One region of the Pseudomonas syringae pv. tagetis genome, then DNA from elsewhere that is predicted to be linked to it. Evidence: predicted binding sites of a transcription regulator. Region 1 holds the regulator's gene; each other region holds the start of a gene.
What was found. Region 1 encodes FliA, which starts transcription of late flagellar genes. Its sites were predicted from a motif close to CTAAAGTTTNNNNNNNNNNNGCCGNTAA; they were not measured.

Region 1 (10,630 bases):
GCTGGCTGTTCGCCACCAAATCACTGATGCCCAAGTTCAGCCGCATGAATCCGGCAGCAGGGCTCAAACGCATGTTTTCGCCGCATGCGCTGGTCGAATTGCTCAAGTCTTTCGGCAAATTCCTGATCACTCTGGCGGTTGCGCTGGTGGTCCTGAACAATGAGCGCAAGGACCTGGTCGCGATTGCCCACGAGCCGCTTGAGCAGGCCATGATTCACAGCCTGATGGTGGTGGGCTGGAGCAGTTTCTGGATGGCGTGTGGCCTGATATTCATCGCGGCGGCGGACGTGCCGTTCGTGTTGTATGAGGCGCACAAGAAGCTGCTGATGACCAAGCAGGAGGTGCGCGACGAGCACAAGAACAGCGAGGGCAGCCCGGAGGTCAAGCAACGTATTCGCCAGTTGCAGCGTGAAATGTCCCAGCGACGCATGATGGCCTCCGTCCCTGAGGCTGACGTGATCATTACCAACCCGACACACTTCGCCGTCGCCCTCAAATACGATCCCGAGCAGGGCGGGGCACCGATGTTGCTGGCCAAGGGTACTGATCTGGTGGCGCTGAAAATTCGCGAAATCGGCGCGCATAACGAGATCCTGATTCTGGAATCTGCGGCACTGGCGCGTTCCATTTACTACAGCACCGAACTCGATCAGGAAATTCCCGCCGGCCTGTATCTGGCCGTCGCCCAGGTGCTGGCCTACGTCTATCAGATCCGCCAGTTCCGTGCCGGTCAGGGCAAGCGCCCCGACCCTCTGGGCGACATCAAAATCCCTCCCGACCTGCAGCGCGACGCGTAGTCCGGTCCCCTCTCGCGACGTTCGGGCATCAATCTGAAAGGCCCTGGTTTCAGACGCTCCGCGTCCGCTCTTGCACAGGCAAACGAGAAGATTTTTCTGACTGCGCTCAGCGCACTGGATTTACGTGATTTCTGTGTCTAAAGCCTTACTGCCACTGGCTTTGTAAAAGTTGGACAGCTTTTTGCAACAGGGTCGATACAGGTCGCCATCGGCGTCAATGTTTTGATCTAGTGCGCAGGTAAACAATCAGTGGATCGTTCTCAGATATTCAGTAGCGCACGCAGCAATATCACAGGCCTTGGCCGTGGTCAGTTGGGCGTTCCGCTGTTGTTGCTGGTCATGATGGCAATGATGATGTTGCCGATGCCGCCATTCCTGCTGGACGTGTTCTTCACGTTCAACATTGCACTGTCCATCGTCGTGCTTCTGGTGTGCGTTTACGCCCTGCGGCCGCTGGACTTCTCGGTGTTTCCAACCATTCTGCTGGTCGCCACGTTGCTGCGTCTGGCACTCAACGTTGCTTCCACGCGTGTGGTCATGCTTCACGGTCAGGACGGTCATGCCGCTGCGGGCAAGGTGATTCAGGCCTTCGGTGAAGTTGTGATCGGTGGCAACTATGTCGTCGGTATCGTGGTGTTCGCGATTCTGATGATCATCAACTTCGTGGTAATCACCAAAGGTGCCGGCCGTATTTCCGAGGTCAGCGCGCGTTTCACCCTCGACGCGATGCCTGGCAAGCAGATGGCCATCGACGCGGACCTCAACGCCGGCCTTATCGATCAACCGGAAGCCAAGCGCCGCCGTGCCGAAGTCGCTCAAGAGGCCGAGTTCTACGGTTCCATGGACGGTGCCAGCAAATTCGTGCGCGGCGATGCGATTGCCGGTCTGCTGATCCTGTTCATCAACCTGATCGGCGGCATGCTGGTCGGTATTCTGCAACACAACATGACCTTCGCCGACGCAGGCCGCGTGTACACGCTGCTGACCATCGGTGACGGTTTGGTGGCGCAATTGCCATCACTGCTTTTGTCGACTGCCGCTGCGATCATGGTGACCCGCGCTTCCGGTTCGGAAGAGATGGGTAAGCTGATCAATCGGCAGATGTTTGCCTCGCCCAAGGCGCTGGCCGTTTCCGCTGCGATCATGATCGTGATGGGACTGGTGCCGGGTATGCCGCACTTCTCCTTCATCAGCCTTGGCCTGGTAGCGGCGGGCGGCGCGTATCTGCTCTGGAAGAAAGAGAATCAGGTGAAGGTCGAAGCGCTGGCCGAAGTGCAGCGTCAACAGGATCTGCTGCCGTCGCCGACCCGCGTTCAAGACGCCAAGGAACTGGGTTGGGATGACGTGACGCCCATCGATATCATCGGGCTGGAAGTGGGTTATCGCCTGATTCCGCTGGTGGACCGCAATCAGGGTGGTCAGTTGCTGGCGCGTATCAAGGGCGTGCGCAAGAAGCTGTCGCAGGAACTTGGCTTCCTGATGCCGACCGTACACATCCGTGACAACCTCGATCTGGCACCCAGCGCTTATCGCCTGACACTGATGGGTGTGATTCTGGCCGAGGCCGAAATCTACCCGGATCGCGAGCTGGCGATCAACCCCGGTCAAGTCTTCGGGACCCTGAACGGCATCACCGCCAGAGACCCGGCGTTTGGTCTGGAGGCTGTATGGATCGAAATCAGCCAGCGCAGCCAGGCACAGTCGCTGGGGTATACCGTGGTGGATGCCAGCACTGTAGTGGCAACCCACTTGAACCAGATTCTCTATAAGCACTCTCATGAGCTGATTGGTCACGAAGAAGTCCAGCAATTGATGCAATTGCTGGCCAAAAGCTCGCCCAAGCTGGCTGAAGAGCTGGTCCCGGGCGTCCTGTCCCTGTCCTCGCTGCTCAACGTGCTGCAAGCGCTTCTGGCTGAACATGTACCTGTGCGTGATATTCGCAGCATTGCCGAAGCTATCGCCAACAACGCCGGTAAGAGTCAAGATACCGCCGCTTTGGTGGCCGCCGTGCGCGTGGGTCTGAGCCGCGCAATCGTCCAAAGCATTGTAGGGGTTGAGCCGGAGCTGCCTGTTATCACTCTGGAGCCAAGGTTGGAACAGATATTGCTCAATAGTTTGCAGAAGGCTGGTCAGGGTCAGGAAGAAGGCGTTCTTCTTGAGCCAAGCATGGCTGAGAAGCTCCAGCGTTCGTTGATTGAGGCCGCCCAGCGTCAGGAGATGCAAGGGTTGCCGGTAATTCTTCTGGTAGCAGGGCCTGTCCGGGCGATGCTGTCACGATTTGGACGATTGGCTGTACCGAACATGCATGTTCTGGCGTATCAGGAAATTCCGGACAACAAGCAAGTAACCATCGTAGCGACTGTCGGGCCGAACGGCTGAGGTAGTGAGTCATGCAAGTTAAGCGATTTTTCGCCGCCGATATGCGTCAAGCCATGAAACTGGTTCGCGATGAGCTGGGCGCCGAGGCGGCCATCATCGGTAACCGGCGCATTGCCGGTGGCGTAGAGCTGACTGCCGCTCTGGATTACAAGCTGTCCGCCCTCGCACCGCGCGTGCCGAACATGGAGCTTGAAGACGAGCTGCGCAAGACCCAGTCGCGCATCGTCTCCGCTCAGGCCGAATTGAATAACCGCAGCGACAGCGACGCGTCGATCAATCTTCAGCTGTTTTCCGGCAAGCCGGCCAGCGCTGTGGACACGCACATCGAGCCGACGCTCGAAGAGCCGCCGCGTCCATTCGCATATACGCCGCCAGCCGCTGCAGAGCCGGCCGTTGGCCAGCGCGCCTACGACTCGATGCGCTCCGAACTGAATGGCCTGCGCGAGCTGCTGGAAGTCCAGCTCGGCTCCCTGGCCTGGAACCAGCTGCAGGGCAGTCGGCCGCAGCAGGCCAATCTGTGGCGTCGCCTGCAACGTGTCGGTCTGTCCGGCCCGTTGTCGCGCGATCTGCTCTCGATGATTCCGGAGATCGACGAGCCTCGTCAGGCCTGGCGCATGCTGCTGGCCCATCTGGCACGCATGATTGCTGTCCCGGACATCGAGCCGCTCGAAGAGGGTGGAGTGATTGCCATGGTCGGGCCTGCCGGCATGGGCAAGACCACCACGCTGGCCAAGCTGGCGGCGCGTTATGTGTTGAAGTACGGCCCGCAGAACATCGCGCTGGTCAGCATGGACAGCTTCCGCATCGGCGCACAGGAGCAACTCAAGACCCTTGGGCGCATCCTCAACGTGCCGGTCACTCATGTCGATCCTGGTCAGTCTCTGGTCCAGGCGCTGGAACCGCTGTTGCGCAAGCGCGTAGTGCTGATCGACACCGCCGGCCTGCAAGCCAGCGATCCGGCACTGCGCATGCAGCTGGAAAGTCTTGCAGGGCGCGGCATCAAGTCGCGTAACTATCTGGTCCTGGCAACCACCAGCCAGAAGCAGGTTCTGACAGCGGCTTATCACAGTTACAAACGTTGTGGCCTGGCCGGATGCATTCTGACCAAGCTTGATGAAACAGCCAGCCTCGGCGAAGTCCTGAGCCTGGCGATCAGTCATGAATTACCTGTGGCCTACCTTACGGACGGACCACGTATTCCTGATGACCTGCATACCCCGCGTCGTCATCAACTGGTAAGCCGCGCGGTGAGTGTGCAGATGCAGGATGAGCCTAGCGAGGAAGCAATGGCTGATATGTTTGCTGACCTCTATCACACCCCTGGCAAGAGAGTGGGTTAAGTGATGGATATTATTGGAATGTCCCTGCGTCAACGGTCTGCCAGGCAGTGTTCGTTTGTGAACGTGCAGCCCTCGATGTGGTTTCGGTCTACGCAAGACAAGGTAAAGAAATAACATGGGCAGCATGCATCCCGTACAGGTTATCGCGGTGACCGGTGGCAAAGGTGGCGTCGGTAAGACTAACGTGTCAGTGAATCTTTCACTGGCCCTTGCCGAGCTTGGCCGGCGCGTCATGCTGCTGGATGCCGATCTGGGTCTGGCCAATGTCGACGTTCTGCTTGGGCTGACGCCTAAACGTACACTGGCCGATGTGATAGAGGGTCGTTGTGAATTGCGCGACGTTCTGTTGCAGGGGCCAGGTGGGGTTCGTATCGTGCCTGCCGCCTCAGGCACCCAGAGCATGGTGCATCTGTCCCCGGCCCAGCATGCAGGGTTGATCCAGGCGTTCAGCGAGATTGGCGACAACCTCGATGTACTTGTGATCGACACGGCTGCCGGTATCGGTGAATCGGTGGTCAGCTTCGTGCGCGCCGCTCAGGAAGTGTTGCTGGTGGTGTGCGACGAGCCCACGTCGATCACCGATGCCTACGCCCTGATCAAGCTGCTCAATCGCGACTACGGCATGAACCGTTTCCGGGTCCTGGCCAACATGGCGCAGAGCCCTCAGGAAGGGCGCAACCTGTTCGCCAAACTCACCAAAGTAACGGACCGTTTTCTTGATGTTGCGCTGCAGTATGTAGGTGCCGTGCCGTACGACGAGTGCGTGCGCAAGGCCGTGCAGAAGCAGCGCGCCGTCTACGAAGCATTCCCGCGTTCCAAATGTGCACTGGCGTTCAAGGCCATTGCCCAGAAGGTTGATACCTGGCCGTTGCCAGCCAATCCGCGGGGCCATCTCGAGTTCTTCGTTGAGCGACTCGTTCACCAGACCAGTGCAGGGCCTGTGCAATGACTGCGAGCGGCTACCAGATGTACAGCAAGGCTTCCCGTAACTCACAGTACGAGTTGATCGAGCGTTATGCGCCATTGGTCAAGCGTATCGCTTATCATCTGCTGGCGCGCTTGCCGGCCAGTGTGCAGGTCGAGGATCTGATCCAGGCCGGCATGATCGGTCTGCTTGAAGTCTCGACCAAATACGATTCCACCAAGGGTGCGAGTTTCGAGACCTACGCCGGTATTCGCATCCGTGGTGCGATGCTGGATGAAGTGCGCAAAGGGGACTGGGCACCACGCTCGGTGCACCGCAATACCCGCATGGTCAGTGACGCAATTCGGGCAATTGAAGCTAAAACCGGTCGTGATGCTAAAGATCACGAGGTTGCGGCCGAACTCCAGTTGAGTCTCGATGATTATTACGGGATTTTGAACGACACCTTGGGCAGCCGCCTCTTCAGTTTCGACGACCTGCTTCAGGACGGCGATCACGAAGGGCTGCATGAGGATGGCGCAAGCGGTTCGCTTGAGCCGTCGCGCGACCTGGAAGACGAGCGCTTCCAGGCTGCGTTGGCCGATGCAATTGCCAACCTGCCAGAGCGCGAGCGTCTGGTGTTGGCGCTGTACTACGACGAAGAGCTGAACCTCAAGGAAATCGGAGAAGTTCTAGGGGTCAGCGAATCTCGGGTCAGTCAGTTACACAGCCAGTGCGCAGCTCGTTTGCGAGGGCGTTTGGGGGAGTGGCGAGCGCGTTGACAGATGCGGTGCGGCCTGTGGTCGCGCAGTATCTGCATACCGGCTGTGCAGAGCGTTACGTGGTAACAGGATAGACGAGTCAAAAGCCTGTCGGGCAGTGCCCTGATGGGCTTGTTGTTCAGGTCTTTGCCTGTTGTTGTGCCAAGCCCGTCGTCGTTTCGTACAGCCGGGGGTGTGCTGTGCCAGTATTGAGTGAACAGCGTGTTCAGGTGCTGAACGCGTTAAAGACTGCTTGGAGGTCGAATTGGACAAGAACATGAAAATCCTCATCGTTGATGACTTCTCAACGATGCGGCGGATCATCAAGAACCTTTTGCGTGATCTGGGGTTTACCAACACATCGGAAGCGGATGATGGTCTGACCGCATTGCCGATGCTGCAAAGCGGTGCCTTTGACTTTCTGGTGACGGACTGGAACATGCCTGGCATGTCCGGCATCGATCTGCTGCGCGAGGTCCGCAAGGACGATCGCCTCAAAAGCCTTCCCGTGCTGATGGTCACTGCCGAAGCCAAGCGTGAGCAGATCATTGAAGCTGCCCAGGCCGGGGTGAACGGTTATGTAGTCAAGCCATTCACGGCTCAAGCGCTGAAAGAGAAGATCGAAAAGATCTTTGAACGCGTCAATAGCTGATGCATGCCGCGAGGGCGCTATGGATAACAATGATTCGATGGCCGACTTTGAGTCGACCTTAAAAAGACACGCGCAGGAACTCGTCACCAGCCTTGAAAAAGGTCGCTTTGGTGACGCTGTGCAGCTGATCCATGAACTCAACCAGACACGCGACCGCGGCCTTTATCAGGAAGTGGGCAAGCTGACTCGTGAGCTGCACAGTGCAATCGTCAACTTTCACATCGATCCACACATGCCTCAAGCCGAGGAAGTGTCGCAGATCACGGACGCAACCGAGCGCCTGTCGTATGTGGTGAGGCTGACCGAGAATGCGGCCAACCGCACCATGGACCTGGTCGAGGAAAGTACGCCGCTCATGGCCGGTCTCAATTCCGATGCCAAGGCGCTGAGCGATGACTGGGGACGCTTCATGCGCCGCGAAATCGGTGCCGAGGAATTCCGTGAGCTGGCCAAGCGGGTCGATGGCTTCCTGACGCGTACCGAGCAGGAAACCCATAAGGTTTCCGGACACCTCAACGACATTCTGCTTGCCCAGGATTACCAGGACCTTACGGGTCAGGTCATCAAGCGCGTGACGCAACTGGTTACGGAAGTCGAAAGCAATCTGCTCAAACTGGTGCTCATGGCCAGTCATGTCGATCGCTTCGCAGGCATCGAACATGACGAACAATCCATCCTTGCTGAAAAAGATCCTAAAAAACATCTCGCCAAGGGTGAAGGTCCGCAGATTCATGCCGATAAACGTGAAGACGTCGTATCCGGACAGGATGATGTAGACGATCTGCTATCGAGCCTCGGCTTCTAAGGTCTGTTGACGGTTAATTTTAGGGAGCACCCCATGAGCTTCGGCGCCGATGAAGAAATCCTTCAGGATTTTCTGGTAGAGGCCGGCGAAATTCTGGAGCAGTTGTCAGAGCAATTGGTCGAGCTGGAAAGCCGACCGGATGATGCTGATCTGCTCAATGCAATTTTTCGCGGTTTTCACACTGTAAAAGGGGGCGCCGGCTTCCTCCAGCTCCATGAGCTGGTGGAGTGCTGCCACATCGCCGAAAACGTGTTCGACATCCTGCGCAAGGGTGAGCGTCGCGTTGATTCCGAACTGATGGATGTGGTCCTGGAAGCTCTGGACACCGTCAACAGCATGTTCGGTCAGGTACGTGAACGGACTGACGTTACTGCGGCGACGCCAGAACTGCTGGCCGCGCTGTCGCGGCTGGCCGAACCACAATCTGCAGACGAAGTCGCAGCGCCTGAGCCTGAGCCTGAGCCGGCGATTGAAGCTGCCGCGCCGGTAGCCGAGCCAGCGGCCAGCGATGACATTACCGATGATGAGTTCGAGCAACTGCTCGATTCGCTGCACGGCTCCAGTCCAGTGTCTGCGGCTCCATCGGCAGCACCGGCAGCTGCGGTCGCGCCAGCCGGCGATGAAATCACCGATCAGGAATTTGAATCCCTGCTCGATCAGTTGCATGGCAAGGGCAAGTTTGCGGCCGATGCTGTAGCCGCTCCGGTTCCTGCACCCGCTGCTCAGAGTGGCAGTGCAGCGCCAGCCAGCGACGAAATCACCGATGATGAATTCGAAGCACTGCTCGATCAACTGCACGGTAAAGGCTCGTTTGACGCTGCCATAGCCGCTCCTGTGGCTGCTGCACCCGCGGCCGTCGCTGCCAAGGCACCAAGTGTTGCGGCTGCATCGGACGAAATTACCGATCACGAATTCGAAAACCTGCTCGACGAATTGCACGGCAAAGGCAAGTTCGAGCCTGACGCGGTCGTTGCCAAGGCACCGGCTCCGGCAACTGCCGCAGCCGTTTCTCCGCCACCTGCCGCCAAGCCCGCCGCAGCGCCTGCGCCTGCTGCGAAAGCCGAGCCGGCCAAGCCAGCGTCGGCACCTGCCCCTGCGCGTGCTCCTGCCCCTACCGGCGAGAAGCCGGTGGCTACGGAAGCTGAAACCACAGTTCGTGTGGACACTGCCCGACTGGACGAGATCATGAACATGGTCGGCGAACTGGTGCTGGTGCGTAACCGCCTGGTGCGTTTGGGCCTCAACAGCGGCGATGAAGCCATGTCCAAGGCGGTTTCCAACCTGGATGTGGTCACCGCCGACCTGCAGACTGCGGTCATGAAAACCCGCATGCAGCCGATCAAGAAAGTCTTCGGACGCTTCCCGCGTCTGGTTCGTGACCTGGCTCGTCAGCTCAAGAAAGAGATCAATCTGGAACTGGTCGGTGAAGAAACCGACCTCGACAAGAACCTCGTGGAGGCGCTTGCCGACCCGCTGGTCCACTTGGTGCGTAACGCGGTCGACCACGGTATCGAAACGCCGGAAGAGCGCGAAGCCACGGGCAAATCCCGTGGTGGGCGGGTCATCCTTTCGGCAGAGCAGGAAGGCGATCACATCCTGCTGTCGATTTCCGATGACGGCAAGGGCATGGACCCTAATGTATTGCGTTCCATCGCGGTCAAGCGCGGCGTCATGGACAAGGATGCCGCCGACCGGTTGAGTGACACCGATTGCTACAACCTGATCTTTGCACCGGGTTTCTCGACCAAGACCGAGATTTCCGATGTGTCGGGTCGCGGTGTGGGCATGGACGTGGTCAAAACCAAGATTTCCCAGCTCAACGGCTCTATCAATATCTATTCGACCAAGGGCCAGGGTTCGAAGATCGTCATCAAGGTCCCTCTGACCCTGGCGATCATGCCTACCCTGATGGTGATGCTGGGCAACCAGGCCTTCGCCTTCCCGCTGGTCAACGTCAACGAAATCTTCCACTTGGACCTGTCGACCACCAACGTGGTAGATGGTCAGGAAGTCGTGATCGTACGTGACAAGGCCTTGCCGCTGTTCTACCTGAAGCGCTGGCTGGTCAGTTCGGCGGCTCATGAAGAACAGCGAGAAGGGCACGTCGTGATCCTGACGGTCGGCACCCAGCGCATCGGCTTCGTTGTCGATCAACTGGTTGGCCAGGAAGAAGTGGTTATCAAACCGCTGGGCAAGATGCTGCAAGGTACGCCGGGCATGTCGGGCGCCACCATCACCGGTGACGGTCGCATCGCCTTGATTCTCGATGTACCCAGCATGCTCAAGCGTTACGCCGCACGGCGTATTTGAATCCGGGGTTGCGGGCAGCCTGGCTGCCTGCAACACCTATTGGAGTGTTTATGGCAGTCAAGGTCCTGGTGGTGGATGATTCCGGTTTTTTCCGCCGCCGCGTTACGGAAATTCTTTCTTCGGACCCCAACATTGTAGTTGTCGGCACCGCCACCAACGGCAAGGAAGCGATTGAGCAAGCGCTGGCGCTCAAACCTGACGTCATCACCATGGACTACGAAATGCCGATGATGGATGGCATTACGGCAGTTCGCCATATCATGCAGCGTATCCCGACCCCGGTCTTGATGTTCTCGTCACTCACGCACGAAGGTGCACGTGTGACGCTGGACGCGCTTGACGCCGGTGCAGTGGATTTTCTGCCCAAGAATTTCGAAGATATTTCGCGCAACCCGCAGAAGGTCAAACAACTGCTGTGCGAGAAAATCAACAGTATTTCGCGCAGTAACCGTCGCTCCAGCGGGTTTGGTACGACCAGCGCTGCGCCGGCTGCTGCGCCGTCGCCGACGCTCCCTGGCCGTGCAACTGCGCCAGCCGCTGCGCCTGTCCGTGCCGTGCCAGCGCGCAGTCCAGCGCCTGCCACGCCTGCTCACCATGCACCGGCGCACCCGAGTACGTCAGGCACGCCCAAGCGCAAGGCCTACAAGCTGGTGGCTATCGGTACCTCGACGGGCGGCCCGGT
Region 2 (10,630 bases), 2.6 Mb from region 1:
ATAACGCGCCGCAAGCATGGCCAGGGTTTCACCGGAACGGACCACGTGATTGCGCGGCCCCTGGGCCAGCTTGCCGTTATCACGCAGCCAGGCAATATAAGTACCCTGCGGCGGGTTCTGCTGGAAGAACTGCTTGACCCCGGAGTTGATCGAACGCGCCAACGCCTGTTGGTGCGACGCAGAGCTCAGCTTGTTGGCTTCGTTGGCATTGGAGATAAAGCCGGTCTCCACCAGAATCGACGGAATATCCGGCGACTTGAGCACCATGAAACCTGCCTGCTCGACGCGTGACTTGTGCAGCGAAGTGACGCGGCCGATGTTGCTCAACACCTTCTGGCCGACGTTCAGGCTCGAAGACAGCGAAGCGGTCATGGACAGGTCCAGCAATACCCCGGCGAGCATGCGGTCCTTGTCATCAAGGCTTACCGCGCCGGCACCACCGATCAGGTCGGAGCGGTTTTCGCTGTCCGCAAGCCAGCGTGCCGTTTCGGAGGTCGCGCCACGATCGGACAAGGCGAACACCGACGCACCAAACGCCGCAGTGGACGGCGCGGCATCGGCGTGAATGGACACAAACAGGTCGGCCCCCTTGGAACGGGCGATCTCGGTACGTTTGCGCAGCGGAATGAAGTAGTCGCCGGTCCGCGTCAATTCTGCGCGATAGCCTTTCTCGGCGTTGACCTGGCGCTGCAGTTCCTTGGCAATCGACAGCACCACGTTTTTCTCTTTCTGGCCGGCACCGCCCGACGCTCCCGGGTCTTCGCCGCCGTGTCCGGCATCGATCACCACGACAATGTCACGTTTGCCATTTGGCACCGGAGTCAGCTTGATTTCAGGCTTGGCCGGGCTGACCGGAACAGCGGGCGCAGTATTGGCGGCGGTATCCGGAATTACCGGTGTCGGGTTTGCGTCAGCGGCGTTATCGAACAGGTCGACCACCAGACGATTGCCGTACTGCTGATTCGGCGCAAGCGTGAAACTTTTGGGTGTCACCGCCTTTTTCAGATCGATGACCACGCGCAGATCAGTCGGCGTGCGCTGAGCAGAGCGCATGCTGCTGATCGGTGTATTGGCTGTCGACACATTCAGCGGACCACCGAGTGTCGCGCCGTTGATATCGATTACCAGACGATCAGGCGAAGTCAGGGTGAACACACTGTGCTGGACAGGCCCGGACAGGTCGAATACCAGACGCGTGTTGTCCGGTGCTCGCCATAAGCGGACACTTCGTACTTGCGTAGCGGCAACCGCCTCGACAGCCAGGGCCATCAGCAGCAGACCAACTACAGTAACCAGCGCGCGCATGCGCATACCTAACCCCATATCTATTTGAATTCCAAAGCCAAAGTGGCACACCAGCGTTCGCCGCGCGAGCCCAGCGGGCTCAATATCACGGACCGGCCTTCTCCGTGCGGCCCAATGGTAATGGTCAGGTCAGGCTTTGGCAAAAAGCCTGCACCACGCTGGGGCCATTCAATCAGACAAAGCGCATCGCCGTCGAAGTAATCGCGCACCCCCATGTACTCGAGTTCTTCAGGGTCGACCAGCCGATACAGGTCAAAGTGGAACACCCGTATGGCACCGATTTCGTATGGCTCGACCAGTGTGAAAGTAGGACTCTTGACGGCCCCCGCATGCCCGAAACCGCGAATCATTCCCCGCGAAAGAGTGGTTTTCCCAGCACCCAGATCGCCGTCGAGAAAGATGACACCCTGCCCTTCGGTAACCGCAGCCAGGCGTGCACCAAAACTCATCATGGCTTCTTCGCCAACCACGTGCAGCGTTAAATCAGACACGGTTGCAGCTCCTCCAGTAACTGACGAATGGCAGGAATAATATCGCTGGCGGCCAGCCCGCGACCGTATTCGCCGATTTTCTGACCTGCACTTGCGTGCAACCACACTGCCAGACAAGCCGCATCGAAGGGCGTCAGATGCTGTGCCAGAAGCGCACCGATCAACCCGGCCAGCACGTCGCCCAGCCCGGCGGTGGCCATGGCCGGATGGCCACGATCGCACAACGCCAGGCGCCCTTGCGCATCGGCAATCAGGCTGCCGGAGCCCTTGAGCACGCAAACCGTGTCGAACTTGCGCGCCAGCGCCCGTGCGGCGGCGGGACGGTCTGCCTGAACTTCCTTGATGTCTATGCCCAGCAGGCGCGCTGCCTCGCCCGGGTGCGGGGTAATGACACACCCCTTGGGCAGGCTCACCAGCCCGGCGGCCAACATATTCAGCGCATCGGCATCCCACACTTGTGGCCGGTCGGCATCGGAGGCAGCCGACAGCAAGCTGCGCCCCCAGGCCGCCTGCCCCAACCCCGGACCGACCACCAGCACGCTGGCCGGCTCGATCAATGCCATCAACTGGTTTGCCGAACGAATGCCCGCGCTCATGATTTCCGGCATGCGGGTCAGGGCGGCCGGCATATGCTCGGCGCGGGTCGCCAGCGTCAACATGCCAGCACCGCTACGCAGGGCGCTTTCAGCGCTGAGCAAAGCCGCACCGCCAAACCCGTGATCGCCTCCGATGACCAGTACACGACCGAACATGCCTTTATGAGCGGTATGTGGACGCGGTGCCAGCGTCGGCAAGTTGAGCGGACCGAGGCGTTTTGCGCTGACCGGCACCTGCGCAACCAGCGCTGGATCCGCCCGCAAGTCATCAAACACAAGCTCGCCCACCAGATCGGCCGCATTGCCGGTCAACAATCCCAGCTTGAGACCGATGAAAGTAACCGTCACGTCGGCACGCACCGCCGCGCCCAGAGTCTGGCCGGTATCTGCGCTCAAGCCCGAAGGAATATCCACGGCAGCAACCGGCAGACCGCTGGCATTGATCGCGTTGATGGCCGAGAGATAGGGTTCACGCACATCGCCATCGAGCCCGGTGCCGAGCAAGGCATCCAGCACTACACCGGCCAACGGCTGGTCGGCCCACGCCTGGGTGTCGATGCCGGAAGCTGCCGCATGCGCCGAAGCGGCATCCCCCGTCAATGCAGCCGGGTCGCCGACGGCCAGCACCCTGACCTGCCAGCCTGCCTTGTGCGCCAGTGCTGCCACCAGATACCCGTCGCCGGCGTTGTTGCCGCGGCCGGTCAGCACAGTCAGCTCGCTCGCTTCAGGCCAGCGCCGGAGGATCGTTCGCCACAGTGCCTGTGCAGCGCGCAGCATCAATTCCAGGCCTGGCGTACCGGCCGCAATCAGCCGCGCGTCGAGGTCGCGGACCTGCGCAGCGCTGTACAGCGCGTCGGGTAAATAAGGTTTAGTGTCGAACATGCGTCTATGGGCTCCGATGTCTGGCAGAATTATACGCACCTTGGCCCCGGTTTCTCTCTGCGCATGTCCGCTATTACTGCTGTACTCCCCACCTCCGACGATCTTGCCGCCCTTGCCCTGTCAATCAAGGCGTGGGGGCGTGAGCTGGGCTTTCAGGAGGTAGGGATAAGCGGTCTGGACCTTGCAGAGCACGAGCAGCACCTGCAACGCTGGCTCGAAGCAGGCTATCACGGGGAAATGGACTATATGGCAGCCCACGGCAGCAAACGTTCCCACCCGGATGAGCTGGTACCGGGAACACTGCGCGTTGTGTCGCTGCGCATGGACTATCTACCGGGCGACACCAAGATGGCCGAACGCCTGACAGAGCCCGAAAAGGCCTACGTTTCACGCTATGCCCTGGGCCGCGACTATCACAAGCTGATCCGCAAGCGTCTGCAGCAACTGGCCGAGCGCATTCAACAGGCCATCGGCCCCTTTGGTTTTCGGGCGTTTGTGGACAGCGCGCCAGTGCTGGAAAAGGCCATCGCCGAACAGGCTGGGCTGGGCTGGATCGGCAAGAATACGCTGGTCCTCAACCGCAAGGCCGGCAGCTTCTTCTTTCTTGGCGAGCTGTTTGTCGATATCCCGTTGCCGGTCGATGCCCCTCATGCGACGGAACATTGCGGGCGCTGTACGGCCTGTCTGGACATCTGCCCGACGGCCGCGTTTGTCGGTCCTTATGTCCTGGATGCGCGGCGTTGCATTTCCTACCTGACCATCGAGCTGAAAACGGCGATTCCTGAAGAACTGCGCCCATTGATCGGCAACCGGGTGTTCGGCTGTGACGACTGCCAGATCGTCTGTCCGTGGAACCGTTTTGCCCGACCAACCGAGCAAAGCGATTTCCAGCCGCGCCATAACCTGGACAACGCCGGGCTGGCCGAGCTGTTTCTGTGGGATGAAGAAAAGTTTCTCGGCAGCACCGAAGGCTCGCCACTGCGCCGGGCGGGTTATGAGCGCTGGCTGCGCAACCTTGCCGTCGGCCTCGGTAACGCGCCCTCCACCATCCCGGTGATCGAAGCCCTGCAAACCCGCCGCGACTATCCCTCGGAACTGGTCAGAGAACATGTGGAATGGGCGCTGCGCAGGCATGGCGTGGCACCGCTTTAAACAGGCAGCGCGGCGCAGACTTGTGACGCGGAACGTCACCAAAGGCACTCCCGCGCTGGAGCGTGGGGAACCATAATTTATCGTGCCTACGCTCTGCGCCCTCCTCAGGGCTCGTCTTTATAGATGAACTTGGGCATTTCCCAGTGGAAACGAATCGCCAGCAGGCGCAGCAGCAAGCCGCCGAACAGGGTGATCAGCACCGCTTGCTCGTTCGGTAGCTGCAAGTACTGGCACAGCAGAAAGCACCAAGCGGCCAGAAAAGACACACTGGCGTACAGCTCGCGGCGAAAGATCAGCGGGATGTCGTTGCAAAAAATATCGCGCAGGATGCCACCGAAGACTCCGGTGATGACGCCACACACTGACGCGATCACCAGACCATGTCCTGCTTCCAGCGCAGTCATGCAGCCAATCAGGGTGAAGGCCACCAGCCCCAGCGCGTCCAGTACCAGAAACAGTGAGCGCAGATGGCGCATCAGTGGCGCGATAAAAATCGTCACCAGCGCCGCCACGCTGGTCAGTACCAGATACTCCGGGTGCTTGACCCAGGTCAGCGGATAATGCCCGATCAGCACGTCACGCACCGAACCACCACCCAGCGCCGTGACGCAGGCGATCAGTACCACACCGAACCAGTCCATCCCTCGACGGCCGGCAGACAGTGCGCCTGTCATGGCTTCGGCAGTGATGGCGATCAGATAAAGCATCAGCAACATGGGGGCGAGTCTGCGACAAGGGCGCGCAGTCTAACCAGCGGCCCTGCGCACTGAAAGAGTGCAGCGAAGATTATTCACTGCACGCGCATGCCCTGATCAAGGCTTGATGAAATGCTCACGGTAGAAACGCAGTTCGGCGATCGACTCGCGGATGTCATCCAGCGCCAGATGCGTACTGCCTTTCTTGAATTTCAGCTCGGGGGACCAGCGCGCAGCCAGCTCCTTGAGGGTCGAGACATCCAGATTCCGGTAGTGGAAGTAGTTTTCCAGGGTCGGCATATGGCGATACAGGAAGCGGCGATCCTGACAAATGCTGTTGCCGCAGATCGGCGAACTGCGCTCGGGAACCCACAGTTTGATGAACTCAAGGGTCTGCGCCTCGGCGTCGGCCATGTTGACGGTGCTTTCGCGGACTCGCTGCGTCAGGCCCGAACCACCGTGCTGGCGAGTGTTCCACTCGTCCATGGCGGCCAGTGTCTCATCGCTCTGATGCACGGCAATCACCGGGCCTTCGGCCAAGGTGTTCAGCTCACTGTCGGTGATGATCGTGGCCATTTCGATAATGACATCGGTATCAGGGTCCAGACCGGTCATTTCCAGATCGATCCAGATCAGGTTCTGCTTGTTCTGCATGTGTCGACTCCTCAGCGTAGGCGCGCAGTTTAGCTCACCCTGCCGTGCTAGACTCTTGCCGATCAATCGTACTGCCTAATTCATCGGTTACATCACATCGGAACACCCATGGCCAAACGCCAACTCAATCGTCGTCAGAACTGGCGCATCGAAAAAATTCAGGGCGAGCGTGCTGCCCGCGCAGCAAAACGCGAGTCCGCTACGCTTGAAACGCTCGAAGGCGGCGATCTCGGTCCCGAGCAGACCGGCCTGGTGATTGCTCACTTCGGTGTGCAAGTCGAGGTCGAGGCTCAGGAAGGCGACACGAGCGGTCAGGTATTTCGCTGCCATTTGCGCGCCAATCTACCTGCGCTGGTCACCGGCGATCGCGTCGTATGGCGCGCCGGCAATCAGGGCATCGGCGTCATTGTCGCGCAACTGCCTCGCACCACCGAGCTGCGCCGCCCGGACTCCCGTGGCCAGCTCAAACCTGTGGCAGCCAACGTCGATTTGATCGTGATCGTGTTCGCCCCCATGCCCGAGCCGCATGCCAACCTCATCGACCGTTATCTGGTTGCGGCCGAGCATGCAGGGATTCGTCCGCTGCTATTGCTCAACAAGGCCGACCTGATCGACGAGCAGAATGCCCCCGCGCTCAACGCGCTGCTGGCGGTCTACCGCACGCTGGGTTACCCGGTGCTGGAAGTGTCGGCGCATCATGGTGACGGCATGCAGACCCTGCAAAGCCAGCTTGACGGCCACATCAGCGTGTTCGTTGGACAGTCCGGCGTCGGCAAGTCTTCGCTGGTCAACAGCCTGCTGCCGGAGACGGACACACGCGTCGGTCCGCTGTCCGAAGTCTCGGGTCAGGGCACACACACCACGACCACCGCGCGCCTGTTCCACTTTCCGCGTGGCGGCGACCTGATCGACTCCCCGGGCATCCGTGAATTCGGCCTGGGGCATGTCAGCCGTGCAGACGTGGAAGCCGGTTTCATCGAGTTCAACGACCTGCTCGGTACATGTCGCTTTCGTGACTGCAAGCATGACCGCGAACCGGGCTGCGCTCTGCTCAAGGGGCTTGAAGACGGCCGTGTGCAGCAGCAGCGCATGAACAGCTATCGCTCGATCATTGCCAGCCTGCCGCAAGACAGCTATTGAACACTGAAACGCCGCATACAAAAACGCCGCGATGATCGCGGCGTTTTTGCATGCGTGCGGCTTAGTTCTGGGCCGGCTCGACGCGCAGCTTGCCCTCATCAAAGATGTTCAGCTTTTGCCGTATCTCGTGAGGCTGCGCGTAGGCCTGCGGATCGACGGGTGCAGCAGTCGAAGCCCCTGGAGCAGCGGGAGCAGCGGGAGCAGCGGGAGCAGCAGGCGCAGACTTGGCTGGCGGCGCGGCGCCGGAGTTCTGGTCGCCCTCGATACGCTGCTGGGCCTTTTTGGTCAGGACCACGATATCGATGCGGCGGTTGACCGGATTGGTCGGGTTCTCGTGATCATAAAGAGCCGACGAGGCATACCCCACCACCCTGGCCACCTGAGAATCCGGATAAGTACCGGCGACCAGCGCACGACGGGCAGCGTTTGCGCGGTTGGCCGACAGTTCCCAGTTACCGAACCCGCCGTTGCCTACAAAAGGTGTCGCGTCGGTATGACCACTGATGCTGATCTTGTTCGGCACACTTTTGATGGTGTCAGCCATCGCCAGCAGGATGTCTTCGAAATAGGGTTTCAGCCGCGCACTGCCCGAGTCGAACATCGGCCGGTTGTCGGCGTCCATGATCTGGATGCGCAAGCCGTCCTGGGTGATCTCGAACAGAATCTGGTCCTTGAATTTCTGCAGTTGCGGGTTTTCCTCGACCTTGTTCTGCAACTCCTGCAGGAGCATCTCCAGACGTTCCTGCTCCACCGATTCGGCCTTGGTCTCCGAGGTTTCTGCCTCGATCGGCACGGTGTCAGGTGAAGGAGTGGTCTTGACCTCAGGGTTCAGTGTCTGATTTGGCGACATCTCCGGCGAACCGCCCAGATCGATGACATAAGGCGACCCGCTGTCAGAAAAGCCCACCGGGTCCTTGAAGTAACCGGCCACCGCGAGCAACTGTTCCGGCGTGGCGGACGACATCAGCCACAGCACCAGAAAGAACGCCATCATTGCCGTTGCGAAGTCGGCAAATGCGATTTTCCAGGCACCGCCGTGATGTCCGCCACCAAAGCGCTTTACGCGCTTGATGATAATCGGCTGATTATTTTCCATGACTTAGCGACCGCGAACCGCTTGTTCCAGCTCACTGAAGCTGGGGCGATGCAGCGGGTAGAGAACCTTGCGGCCAAATTCGACGGCCAGCGAGGGCGGCATGCCGGACGCCGAAGCCACCAGAGACGCCTTGATGCTCTCGTAGACGTTCATTTCTTCCTTGGCATCATGCGCAAGGCAGGTGGCCAGAGGACCGAAGAAGCCGTACGCCGCAAGAATACCGAAGAATGTACCGACCAGCGCAGCACCTACGTGCATACCGATCGCAGCCTTGTCGCCCGACCCCAGCGACGCCATGGTCACGACGATACCCAGAACCGCTGCCACGATACCGAAGCCAGGCATGCCGTCGGCGATACCGGTAATAGCGTGGGAGGGATGCTCGAGCTCTTCTTTCATGCTCAGCAGTTCCATGTCGAACAGGCCTTCCAGCTCATGCGGGGCCATGTTGCCGGACGACATGATGCGCAGGTAGTCGCAGATGTACGCAGTCATGCGCTCATCTTTCAGGACACCGGGGTATTTGGCGAAGATCGGGCTGGAAGCGGCGTCTTCGATATCCCCTTCGATCGCCATCATGCCTTCACGACGGCTCTTGTTGAGGATTTCGTACACCAGCCCCAGCACTTCAAGGTAATAGGCATGTGTGAAGCGCGTACCGAACATCTTCAGCGACTTCTTGAACACGTGCATGGTCATGTAGCCAGGGTTGGCCTGGAGGAACGCGCCCAGCGCAGCACCGCCGATAATCAAGACCTCGTAGGGCTGGAACAGCGCCATGATCTTGCCATGGGACAGCACATATCCGCCGAGGACGCTCGCGATAACGACAATGATGCCGATAATTTTAGCCATAGGAGAAAATACTTTACTGAGTCGGGTTCAGGGACAGTCCGGAAGTTCTTGAATCTCTTCTTCTCCTTATCGGCCTAACTGGGCCAGACTATAGCCGGTTCTTGTGAAAAACCCATTTATCCTCCTTCATAAAAGGAGGAAAATAGCCTCAGCGCCCCGCACGCTGGCGGTCTCCCAGCTCAGATAATCAGCCGCACAGGCCCTCGAATGCCGACAGCACACGCAGCACATCACCTCGTTCCGAAGACGCTGGATGCCTGGGTCAAACTGCTTGACGGCATCGCGTTGCCGGTCCCTGCCGTCAATCATGGCCATGTTCGTGCGGCACTGAACGACAGTCGCCGTTCACTGCGTGAAATCGCTGAAATGATGCAGGAAAGTCCTGCGCTGGTACTGAGTGTGATGCGCGAGGCCAATCACCACACCCATGGCCTGACCGAGCAGGCCGAGAGCCTTGAGATTGCCATCAACCGCCTGGGCCTGGCGCGCACCGAAACCCTACTGGGTCGCTTGCCGGCCAAGCCGCCCGAGGACATTCCGGCAGCCTACCGCCAGCTGATTCTGGTCAGCCAGCATGCCACGCAACAGGCCAACGGCCTGTTTGCCAGCCGCCTGGCGCGACTCTGGCAAGACATTCATATGGGCAGTCTGCTGTTCCTTTCGCCACTCTGGCCGATGGCGCTGGCCTACCCGAAACTGCTCGAAGAGCTGGAATTGCGGGTTATCCACAAGGGCCATTCCAGCCTTGCTGTCGAAAAGGAGCTGTTCGGCGTCAATCTGCTGGAACTGTGTCTGGCGCTCGCCGAGTTCTGGCGTCTGCCGATCTGGGTCACTCGCGGCTATAAACTGCTGATCAACGAGCGACGCGATCTGGCCAAAGTGCTGCGCATCGCCCGGGAAGAACACACCCCGTTGCAGCAGCAACAACTCATGGATGCCGACCCCAATCTGCGACGCTGGCTGAACCAGCCAGCCAATACCGTTTTGCTCGGCAATGGCCTGGCACTGGCGGCGCAGCATGCCTGGAACAGCCCGCACTGCCTGCGCTGGGAGCGGCTGACCAGTCTGTACCTGCAACAGTCGGTCAGCGAAGTGCAGCAACAGGCGCATCAGAATGCCGCCAGCAGCGCACGCATTCATGCGGAAAAAGACCTCTGGCACCCGGCCGAATCACTGATCTGGCCCTGGGATGCACGACGTGTAAGACGCGATAACGAACCTGCGCCACCACCATCGGCCGACGCCCTGCAACTGTGGCGCAAGCAGTGCGCCGAGTTGCTGCAGGAGCCCAGCCCGTTTATCAACGCCATGCACTTGACCACCGCGGCTCGCGACGTATTCATGTCGTGCGGCATGGAGCGGGTCATGCTGCTGATGCTCGACAAGACCGCGACCGTGCTGCGCGTCAATCAGGTCGCCGGGCTGCCGCCGGAAACTGCCGCCCTGCAGTTGTTCATCAAGGAGAGCACCGTGCTGCAACGCCTGCTGACACAGCCCACGCAATTGCGCATGACGCCCGCCAACAGCGCGCAGTTTGCAGCCCTGCTGCCCGCGCCGCTGAAAACCCTGTTCAACGGCCAGCACTGGCTGATTCGTTCGCTGAGCAACAACGGCAAAGTCATGCTGCTGGTGGTCGCCGACCAGGGCGGCGGGGCCTTGTCGGAAATTTCCGTCCAGGCATTCGGAAAAACCGCGCAATGTATTGAACGGGCACTTGGCATCTTTAGTCATCGCAAAGCGTAAGGCCTGGCGTACAATTCGCCT
Region 3 (10,630 bases), 1.2 Mb from region 1:
CAGCACTTTGTCGGCTCCGGCAAACGCGCTGTCCAGCGACGAGGGCTGTGAATAGTCGGCCTGACGAACCTGAATGCCCCGCGCCGACAGATCGGCGGCCTTTTCCGGACTGCGCACAGCGGCAACGATCTGCGCAGCGGGTACGCGGCGGAGCAACTGTTCGATAACGATACGGCCAAGCTGGCCGGTGGCACCGGTGACAACGATCATGGAAAGATTCCTTGAATCAGATTGAAATGAAGCGCCAGCATAGTCATGATGCTTACCTTTCGTAAGTACGTACAAAAAGGTAAGTATCATGAATGAATCTGCCGTCTCATCCGGCGTTTTGCAGCCAGGCCTATCACCGCAAAGCTCCGAAACGGCCGAATCCATGCTGGCGTTTGTTCGTCAGGGGCGGGTACTGGCCGCAGACTGTCCTTCGCGGGTTGTGCTCAACCATGTTTGCAGCCGATGGGGCGTGCTGGTACTGGTCGTACTGCGCAGTGGCATGCATCGCTTCAGCGAGATACGACGCAAGATTGGCGGCGTGAGTGAGAAAATGCTCGCGCAAACCCTCCAGCATCTGGAACATGATGGTTTCGTCAGCCGCAAGTCGCTGCCGGTGGTACCGCCACATGTTCAATACCGGTTGACTCCGATGGGCGAGGAAGTCGCCTTGCAGGTCGAGACGCTCGCCACCTGGATCGAGACCAATCTACCCAGCATCATGCAGGCCCGAGAAGCATCGAATGCAGCGCAGAACACGCCTGAATGAGTCTTTTCTGACAGATTTTTCATCCTGCGATAGTCCGCTCAATCGCCTGCAATCAGCCGCTTCTTGGTATGGTGCGCGCCGAAATCTTCGTTTACACGTTCAGTTGCGCTGTGTGCCCTTCACCGAGAAGCTGTAGAAATGCCCAATCCAATTCCCCTGAAAGACCACGAAAAAGAAACGCGGCTGGTGAATCAGCGCCTGATTGCCTGTGCTGTGCTGGTCGGGCTGTTGGCCGCCTGCCTGGTGGCGCGGATGTACTTCCTGCAAGTCACCGAGTTCGATTATCACTCGACCATTTCTGAAAACAACCGCGTGCATGTACTGCCGATCCCGCCCGAGCGCGGTTTGATTTTTGACCGCAACGGCGAAGTGCTTGCCGACAATCGACCCAGTTTCAACCTGACCCTGACCCGTGAACGCGCTGGCGACTGGCACAAGGTGATCGATGAGCTGATGACCCTGCTGGAGTTGCCCGACGAAGACCGGATCCTGTTCGACAAGGAGCTGAAGCAGGTTCGTCACCCGTTCGAACCGGCGACACTGCTGTATGAACTGACCGAAGAGCAGATCGCGACGCTGGCGGTCAATCAGTACCTGCTGCCGGGCGTGGATGTGGCGGCGCAGTTCGTTCGTCATTACCCGTTGGGCGCCCATTTCGCTCATTCGATCGGCTATGTCGGGCGCATCAATGAAAAGGAAGCGGCCCACCTCGACAACGAGTACCGCGGCACGCAGTCCATCGGCAAGACCGGTGTCGAGCGCTTCTACGAGTCCGAGCTGCACGGCCACGTCGGCTATGAAGAAGTCGAAACCAATGCCCAGGGCCGCGTATTGCGCGTGCTGAAACACACTGACCCGGTGCCGGGCAAGAACATCACCCTTACGCTGGACGCGCATTTGCAGGCCGCAGCGGAAAACGCGCTGGGTGATCGACGCGGCTCGGTGGTCGCACTGGACCCGGAAACCGGCGACGTGCTGGCGATGGTCAGCAAACCAAGCTTCGACCCCAACCTGTTCGTTACCGGCATCAGCTTCAAGCAATATGCGGCGCTGCGCGACTCCATCGACCGGCCGCTGTTCAACCGCGTGCTGCGTGGCCTGTATGCGCCGGGCTCGACGGTAAAACCGGAAGTGGCGATTGCAGGTCTCGACAGCGGCGTGGTCACAGCTTCCACAAAAGTCTTCGACCCCGGTTATTTCCAGCTCCCGGACTTCGACCACAAGTACCGCAACTGGAACCACAGCGGCGATGGCTGGGTGGACATGGATACCGCGATCATGCGTTCCAACGACACCTACTTCTACACTGTGGCACACAAGCTGGGCATCGACCGCCTGCATGACTACATGACCATGTTCGGCATCGGTCAGAAGGTCTCGCTGGATATGTTCGAGGAATCGGCCGGGCTGATGCCATCACGCGAATGGAAACGTGCCACGCGTCGACAGGCATGGTTCCCCGGTGAAACGGTGATTCTCGGCATCGGCCAAGGCTATATGCAGGTCACGCCATTGCAGTTGGCCCAGGCCACCTCACTGATTGCCAGCAAGGGCGTCTGGCATCGACCGCACCTGGCGATGGAGGTCGGTAATACGGCACCCGTCGACGAGCATCCGATGCCGAATATCGTGCTGCGCGACCCCAACGAATGGAATCAGGTCAATACCGGCATGCAGATGGTCATGCACGACCCGCGCGGCATTGCGCGGGATGCCGCCAAGGGTGCTCAGTACCGTATCGCCGGTAAAAGCGGTACGGCGCAGGTGGTCGCGATCAAACAGGGCGAGCGTTACAACCGTCTCAAGACCCTCGAGCGTAACCGTGACAACGCCTTGTTCGTCGGCTTTGCGCCAGCCGACCACCCCAAAATTGTCGTGTCGGTGACCATTGAGAACGGCGAGGCCGGAGGCAGGGTCGCGGGGCCTGTGGTCCGGGAAATTCTCGATGCCTGGCTGCTCGACAGCGAGGGCAAGCTCAAGCCGCAATATGCCGTACCCGCCAAGGCAACGGGCAACCCGCACGCCTGAGCCGTTTGCCGATGCAAGCCGCTTGACCGAGCCCTGAACAGGGCTCAGGTTTTCTGAACTGTCGAGAATCCGCCGGGTCGACCACAACAGGCGTGGCAGAGCGCTGCGCGCGTTCTACCGAACTCATTATTGCCTCGACAAGGAACCCCTAATGTCCAAGACCATTGCCGACCATCTCGCGCAAACCCTCGCAGCGGCAGGCGTTTCCCACATCTGGGGCGTGTCCGGTGACAGCCTCAACGGCTTGACCGACAGCCTGGAACGCACCGACTCGATTCGCTGGATGCACACCCGTCATGAAGAAGTCGCAGCCTTTGCTGCCGGTGCCCAGGCAGCGTCCAGCGGTAAGCTTGCCGTGTGCGCAGGCAGCTGCGGGCCGGGTAACCTGCACCTGATCAACGGTCTGTATGACTGCCACCGCAATCGGGTGCCGGTGCTGGCAATTGCTGCACATATCCCGTCTTCGGAAATCGGCCTGGACTATTTTCAGGAAACTCACCCGCAAGAGTTGTTCAAGGAATGCAGCCACTTCGTCGAGCTGGTCAGCAACCCCGAGCAATTTCCGCGTGTGCTGGAACGAGCCATGCGTGCGGCGATCAGCCAGAAAGGTGTGGCGGTTATCGTCTTGCCAGGCGACGTAGCACTCAGCGAGGCACCTGAAGTTGCCGCGAAATGGATTGAGGCCACGCCGCCCAGCGTTGTCCCGGCAGAAAGCGACCTGCAGTCGATGGCCGATATGCTTAACGACTCAAAGTCCGTAACCCTGTTGTGCGGTGCCGGATGTGCCGGGGCTCACGAGCAGGTCCTCGCGCTGGCCGACACCCTGGGTGCACCGATCGTTCACGCACTGCGCGGCAAACAACACGTCGAGTACGACAATCCGTTCGATGTCGGCATGACTGGCCTGATCGGTTTCAGCTCCGGCTATCACGCCATGCTGTCCTGCGACACGCTGGTGATCCTCGGCAGCAGCTTTCCCTATCGGAATTTTTATCCCGAGAAAGCCGATATCATTCAGATCGACCTCGACCCGACTCAGTTGGGCCGCCGTACGCCGGTAGCGCTGGGACTGGTCGGCGGGGTTCGGGAAACCCTCGAGGCGCTTCAGCCCAAGCTGAAGCCCCACGCAGATCGTCGTTTCCTCGACAAAGCCCTGAAGCACTACGCCAAGGCCCGCGAGGAGCTTGATGAACTGGCAACGCCCACACCAGATGGCACCCCCATTCATCCGCAATACCTCACCCGACTGGTCGACGAACAGGCGGACGCCGATGCGATCTTCACCGTTGATGTCGGCACGCCAACGCTGTGGGCCGCGCGCTACCTGCACATGAATGGCAAGCGCAGTCTGCTTGGTTCGTTCAACCATGGCTCGATGGCCAACGCCTTGCCGCAGGCTTTAGGGGCCAAGGCTGAACATCCGGATCGTCAGGTCATAGCTCTTTGCGGCGACGGCGGCCTGTCCATGTTGCTGGGAGACTTGCTGAGCATTCGTCAGTTGAACCTGCCTATCAAAATGGTGGTGTTCAACAACAGCTCGCTGGGCTTTGTCGACATGGAAATGAAAGCCAGCGGCTATGTGCCGCATGGCACTGACCTGCATGAAACCAATTTCGCCGGTATTGCGCTGGGCGCAGGCATTCTCGGTCTGCGGGTGGAGAATGCCGAAGAGCTTCCGGCAGCGCTGCGCAAGGCGTTCGATCATCCCGGGCCGGTGCTGATCGATGTCGTCACTGCCAAACAGGAGCTGGGCATCCCGCCGAAAATCAAGCTGGCGCAGGCCAAGGGTTTCAGCCTGTACATGATGCGCGCGATCATGAGCGGGCGGGGCAGTGAAGTGCTGGAGCTGGCCAAGACCAACCTGCGTTAATACGTCATAAAGCTTATGAGTTGAATAAAAAAGTTGCAACTTCTATCTGCTGAGATTGTCGCCGCTGTTGCAGGCCACCCTCTCGGTGTCTTTATATTTCTTTTCTCAGGATGACTGCCCAAGGCGGTCATCTCTTTGTGGATCCAAACTACCCGCACCCTCTGCTTTATTGAGTTCGCTATTTGAACTGACAAATTCAAATAGTTGGTAAAGCTTCTCGGCAGACAGCCGAGACAGTGATACGGAAGCAAGGCCGGCTACGGCAGGCTGATTACCCAACAGTCCCTGGCGACAAGAAAACGTCGACGCTACAGAACGTTACGCCCTGGATAGTCTTTATAGAAAAGTCTGCATGTCATGAGGTCTGCAATGCTTAGAAATGCTCCTTTGAGTATGAAACTGCTGCTTATTTTAATGTTTCCCCTGCTGGGCTTTCTTGCCTTTGCAGGTATTTTCGTGGCTGACAAAAGCGAGAACCTCGGTGACATGAGGCGCGCAGTGACAGCCACCAGTGCTGCACAGAAACTGAGCAACGTGGTCACTACCATCCAGCGCGAACGCGGAGCCAGCGGCGTGTTCCTGGGCAGCGGCGGCAAGTCCATGCAAGACAAACTGAAGCTGTTCCGTCAGGAAACCGACAAGGCGATGAGCGAGATGCGTGCTCAAACGACTGACGGTATCCCTGGCCCGGAAAAAGTAAACCATGCATTTGATGACCTGATCGCGCTGCGTCTCAAGGTCGATGCGTTGGCGACCAACAACACTGAATCCGGCACGCGTTTTACTGACATTATCAAAACACTTATCGGGTTCACTTATTCGCTGGAAGCGAGTATCGAGGATCCGGAAATACTGCGCGGCCTGAGTTCGCTCAATCAATTCGTGGACATGAAGGAGCGTGCAGGGCGTGAACGTGTATTGCTCGGTCTGGCGTTTAACCAGAACCGCTTTGACGCGGCGCTGTTATCACGTTTCAGTCGTAACCTGGGAGAGTTCTCCGGTTATTTCGAAGCGTTTCAGCGCTGGTCTCCGGAGGCATTCAAAACCAAGTTGAATGATGTTCTACAACAGCCGGGATCACTTGAAGTCGCCCGTTTGCAACGGCTGGGTTTCGATACACCGTTGGGCGACCCGCTCAACGTCAAGCCGGAAGACTGGTTCAACCTTGCAACCGTGCGTATCGACATGATGGCTCAGGTAGAAGCAGAGCTCGGCCAGAACGTCGTGGGCCTGGCAACAAACGCGCGCAGCTCCGCTCAAAGCAGCCTGTACGTGGCGGTTGCCACTGTCGTCGTGATGCTGATCGTAGTGCTGTGGCTGGCTTCGGTGATCATCCGCAATATCAAGATCGCGGTCGTCGATGTTAACCGTACATTGATGGCACTTTCTACCCGCGACCTGACCGCGCGAACCCGCTATATCGGCAAGGATGAATTTGGCGAGATCTCGCGCAATCTGGACAACATGGCGCAGCAGATCAGCGAGGTTATCAGCGAAATCGGCAGCGCCACGGCGCAAGTAGCCACCGCCGCCGAGCAGTCTTCCGCTGTGGCGTTGCAAACCAGTCAGAACGTGGCGCAACAACGTCAGGGCACTGACCAGGTCGCCACGGCTATCAGCGAGATGAGCGCCACGGTCAAGGATGTCGCGCGCAGCACTACCGACGCTGCCGAGATGTCGCAACGTGTCAACAACAGCACCGTGCAGGGCAAGACCGAAATCGATAACACCATCGGTCTTATTCAGGGGCTTTCGGTGCAGGCTGAAGAGACTTCACGGATCATTGAAGAGCTCAAGGGCGAAAGCAACTCGATCTCCTCGGTGCTCGATGTCATCCGTGGTGTCGCCGACCAGACCAACCTGCTGGCCCTCAACGCAGCCATCGAAGCTGCACGTGCAGGCGAGCAGGGGCGCGGTTTCGCAGTGGTGGCCGATGAAGTGCGCAACCTGGCCAAAAAGACTCAGGACTCTACCGTCAGCATCCAGAAAATGATCGCCAACCTGCAATCCGGCTCCGAACGCGCAGCTGCGTCGATGCAGGAAACCCTGGGCAAGGCGCAGGAGGGTGCCAGCAACGTGGTACGCGCTGGCGAGCTGCTGGAGGAAATCGCCGAAGGCATCGCGACCATCAGCGACCGCAACATCCAGGTCGCTTCGGCCGCTGAAGAGCAAAGCCTGGTGGCTGAAGAGATCCACCGCAACGTGAATGACATCAACTCGCTGGTCATTCAGGTGAGTGCAGGTGCCGAGCAGACTGCCGTGACCAGTCGCGAACTGGCTCGATTGGCAGAACAGCAGCAGGGGCTGGTGGGACGCTTTAAAGTGAGCTGACGGTAAGGGAGTTGTGTTGTGGGAAGGCCTGGAAGCGAAAGCTTTCAGGCTTTTTTATTGCGCGATATGTTCAGGTGGCTGTGACTATTCAGTCAGGTTTCTACGTAACTACCGGTCCCTCATGCAATTATGTAGTGACTAAAAATAATCACTACACAATCGTTGACGTACCCTTTTTCCTTTTGCATTATGCAGCTGTCTCCCCGATCGGGAGCGCTGCAAAAGGTGTGATGAACAGGCTCGGCAAGCCGTCGAGATGTTCCCGGATGTAGGCTGCCCACAAGGCAGATTGATGGAGCTGAACTGGCATTTGTCGTCGATAAGGGCGAGAAGCTGGCGAAATGTCCTCATGATGCTTGTAACGGATCGATTGCCGATCCTGGGCCGGGTCTTTGGGTTTCGTGACTGCTTCTTGTTGTTTTCTCTACGCTGATGCCGTTGTGTAGCGGCTTTTCATCAAGGCTACCTGCATGTCCTTGAGGGCTGGAACTGTAATCGACGACCACTCGACCGTGTTGCGTTGACGAGGCTCCGGCGCATGAACTTGATGTATCAATTTTTGAACAGCCTGCGAGCGAAGGAGCATCAACATGAATATCAACACCCAACCGACTATTGATGAACTGGCTCGTCTGTTTGCCGCGCGCAAGGACACGCTCGACGACCACATTGTATGGATTGCCGAGTCAGGCGAAGTTCGTGTAGATGCCATGTCGCCCTATACCCAAGAGCGTGAGTTCCGTGATGCGCACCCGCACGTGCGGGCATCGCTGAAGATGTTTCGTCGTGGTCAGGGTTATGTCGGCAAAAAGGCCGCTGCCGATCGCGCATTCATGGAGAACACATTGCAGGCGCTGAAAAGCGAATGGCAGAAGGCTCGCCGGCAAGCGCATTCCCAAGTGGCCTGAGCCCGAAGCACCGCAAGTCCTGAAGCCTGTTCCCGATTCTGGTCGGGAACAGGCTTTTTGGTTTTCGGCGCTGAAAGGGTAATGGTCTGATGAGTTGTACAAAGTGTTTTTGGTGGTATAGATTCCGGCCATCAGTCAGCTACTCTGACCTTTCTGATTCTCTCTGCCGCGCGTGCCACGGCAGCGTCTGTACAGTCCTTAACAGAGGTTACCGATGCGCGTGCCACGATGGCTATGGTTGCTGATTGTGCTTAGCGGCAGCGCTTCGGCGGATTGGCGCGAAGCACTGCCCAATGCTCAGGTCGTCGGCGGCGGGGACCTCAGCCTGTTCGGCTTTCGTATCTATACAGCCCGGTTGCTCAGTCCCTCCAGGCCCTTCGTCGCCGATGCCCCGCTGGCCCTCGAGCTGACTTACCATCGCGCCATTGATCGTGAAGATCTGGTCGACGCCAGTATCGATGAGATCAAGCGTATTTCCGGTAATCAGGTGAACGAACGGCAACTGACTGAATGGCGTCAGCAGATGAACCAGTCATTTGTCGACGTCCAGCCGGGCATGAAGATTACCGGTGTCTACCTGCCTGGACGGGAAGCACGTTTCTACGTTGGCGACACGCTTCAGCATGTAGTGCCCGACAGCCAGTTCGCCAAGGCTTTCTTTTCTATCTGGCTTGACCCGAAAACCCGTAACCCCGAGCTTCGTGAACAACTGCTCGGCAGTAAAGGCTCATGACCCGTCAAGGAGGGTGCATGTTGAGAAAGTGGATGTTGATGTTATGTATGGGGCTGATTTTGAGCGGCTGCGGTGGGGTGCCGGTGACCCATTACAGCCAGGAAGCACCGAAACTCGATCTTCGCAAATACTTCACGGGGCGCGTCGAAGCCTGGGGAATGTTCCAGAAGCGCTCTGGCGAGGTCACCAAGCGCTTTACGGTGGTGATTGACGGGCACAGTGAAGGCGAAGTGCTGGTTATGCACGAGGCCTTTAGCTACAGCGATGGGACCAAACAGGTTCGCGAGTGGCGTTTGCGTCCTGACGGTCCGGGACGCTGGAAGGGCACGGCAGGCGATGTCGTCGGTGAGGCTTACGGCGAAGTGGCGGGCAACAGCTTCCACTGGAACTACGTGCTCAGACTGCCGGTGGACGGCACCGAGTATGACGTCAGCCTGGATGACTGGATGTACCTGATCGACGAGCAGACCATGGCCAATCGTTCGTCGATGACCAAGCTGGGTGTCGAAGTAGGGCAGATCACCTTGTTCTTTCGCAAAGCCGGAAAATAAATAGCGCCTCGTGTGAGGCGTTCTTCTTCAGGGCGGCGGTCAGCCGCCCGTCATGTTCATGAAGCGCACGACCTGAACGCCATCGTCATGCGTGAAGTTGTGGCTCCACGGTTTGATCTGCATGGCATCGATGATGGCTTTTTCAAGTTTCTCGGGCTGACCGGGGTTGGCGCGCAGTACCGCTTTCAGGTCCACGGAGTGCTCGTTGCCCAGGCACAGCAGCAATCGGCCTTCGACCGTCAGACGCACACGATTGCAGGTGCCGCAGAAGTTATGGCTGTGCGGGGAGATGAAGCCGATGCGAATGCCCGGCGCTTCGGCCAGACGCCAGTAGCGCGACGGCCCCTGAGTCGAGTCGGTGGAAGGCACCAGCGTGTAACGTTCGGCAATACGTTCGCGAACCTGATCGCTTGAATAGAAGGATTCGGCACGGCTGTGTTCGCTGATGATGCCCAGCGGCATCTCTTCGATGAACGAGACATCGAGGTTACGATCGATGGCAAACGCCAGCAGGTCGTTGATCTCATGGTCGTTGCGACCGTGCATGACCACGCAGTTGAGTTTGGTGTGCACAAAGCCGGCAGCATTGGCCGCATCGATACCGGCAATGACCTTGTGCAGATCGCCCGTGCGGGTCAGTTCGCGGAAACGGTGCGGGTCGAGGCTGTCCAGGCTGATATTCAGACGCGTGACGCCCGCCTCGAACAGCGGCGCGGCCAGTTTTTTCAGCTGCGAGCCATTGGTGGTCATGCACAGTTCACGCAGGCCGGGCAGCGCAGAGATCTTTTCACACAGACCGACGATACCCGAGCGTACCAACGGTTCACCGCCGGTCAGGCGAATTTTGCGCGTGCCCAGCGCCACGAAGCGCTCGGCCACCTGAAGGATTTCCTCCAGTGACAGAATCTGTTGCCGAGGCAGAAACGTCATCTCTTCGGCCATGCAGTACACGCAGCGAAAATCGCACCGGTCGGTAACCGACATGCGCAGATAATCGACTTTACGTGCAAAGCGGTCCATCAGGACGGGTTCTGACATTTCACCTTCTAAATGATCGAGTGGGCTGTATTATCGGGTTTGGAGGACAGCGGGCTACAGGGGTTCAGCTCTTTTCCAGGACTTGGTGTATCAGGCCTGCTTGCAGGCTGGCAAAGTGCCCTTAGCTGTTTTGCATATTAGCTGGCCGCTTTCAGATTTGCACTGATCTGCGGTTTATCGCTTTGCCATGCATCGCTATATGGCGGCCACGCTACCGAGTCGAAATGCCGCAGTCCAATTGCTTGTTCCAATACGCTCATCGAGCTGCTCTATGGCCCTTTGCCGTAACGGGCAATCAATCAGGACTGGCGGCGGTACTGCGCTCATAACGCTCCAGTAAAGGCTGAATACTGATGCCGTGCACCAGGATGCTCAGCGCGACGACCGAGAGAGTCATGCCGATCACAACGTGGC

Region 2: the regulator FliA is predicted to act here: its motif matches at 8,933-8,960, upstream of motA (flagellar motor stator protein MotA).
Region 3: the regulator FliA is predicted to act here: its motif matches at 4,863-4,890, upstream of MME58_RS12195 (methyl-accepting chemotaxis protein).

Annotation. Positions count from the first base shown of each region.
Region 1 is NZ_CP092923.1:3,968,742-3,979,371, reverse strand. Features, by position in the region: gene flhB (flagellar biosynthesis protein FlhB) at 1-797, shown strand, start outside; gene flhA (flagellar biosynthesis protein FlhA) at 1,047-3,176, shown strand; gene flhF (flagellar biosynthesis GTPase FlhF) at 3,188-4,516, shown strand; gene fleN (flagellar synthesis regulator FleN) at 4,632-5,465, shown strand; gene fliA (RNA polymerase sigma factor FliA) at 5,462-6,202, shown strand; gene MME58_RS17600 (chemotaxis response regulator CheY) at 6,459-6,833, shown strand; gene MME58_RS17595 (protein phosphatase CheZ) at 6,853-7,638, shown strand; gene MME58_RS17590 (chemotaxis protein CheA) at 7,672-9,948, shown strand; gene MME58_RS17585 (protein-glutamate methylesterase/protein-glutamine glutaminase) at 9,999-10,630, shown strand, end outside.
Region 2 is NZ_CP092923.1:566,282-576,911, reverse strand. Features, by position in the region: gene MME58_RS02490 (N-acetylmuramoyl-L-alanine amidase) at 1-1,311, opposite strand, end outside; gene tsaE (tRNA (adenosine(37)-N6)-threonylcarbamoyltransferase complex ATPase subunit type 1 TsaE) at 1,326-1,754, opposite strand; gene MME58_RS02480 (bifunctional ADP-dependent NAD(P)H-hydrate dehydratase/NAD(P)H-hydrate epimerase) at 1,784-3,274, opposite strand; gene queG (tRNA epoxyqueuosine(34) reductase QueG) at 3,338-4,426, shown strand; gene MME58_RS02470 (trimeric intracellular cation channel family protein) at 4,531-5,142, opposite strand; gene orn (oligoribonuclease) at 5,239-5,775, opposite strand; gene rsgA (small ribosomal subunit biogenesis GTPase RsgA) at 5,884-6,915, shown strand; gene motB (flagellar motor protein MotB) at 6,977-8,011, opposite strand; gene motA (flagellar motor stator protein MotA) at 8,015-8,866, opposite strand; gene MME58_RS02445 (HDOD domain-containing protein) at 9,074-10,609, shown strand.
Region 3 is NZ_CP092923.1:2,720,540-2,731,169, forward strand. Features, by position in the region: gene MME58_RS12175 (SDR family oxidoreductase) at 1-210, opposite strand, end outside; gene MME58_RS12180 (winged helix-turn-helix transcriptional regulator) at 299-757, shown strand; gene mrdA (penicillin-binding protein 2) at 896-2,785, shown strand; gene poxB (ubiquinone-dependent pyruvate dehydrogenase) at 2,937-4,655, shown strand; gene MME58_RS12195 (methyl-accepting chemotaxis protein) at 5,070-6,986, shown strand; gene MME58_RS12200 (hypothetical protein) at 7,577-7,894, shown strand; gene MME58_RS12205 (chalcone isomerase family protein) at 8,109-8,627, shown strand; gene MME58_RS12210 (DUF3833 domain-containing protein) at 8,645-9,178, shown strand; gene moaA (GTP 3',8-cyclase MoaA) at 9,218-10,216, opposite strand; gene MME58_RS12220 (cation:proton antiporter) at 10,512-10,630, opposite strand, start outside.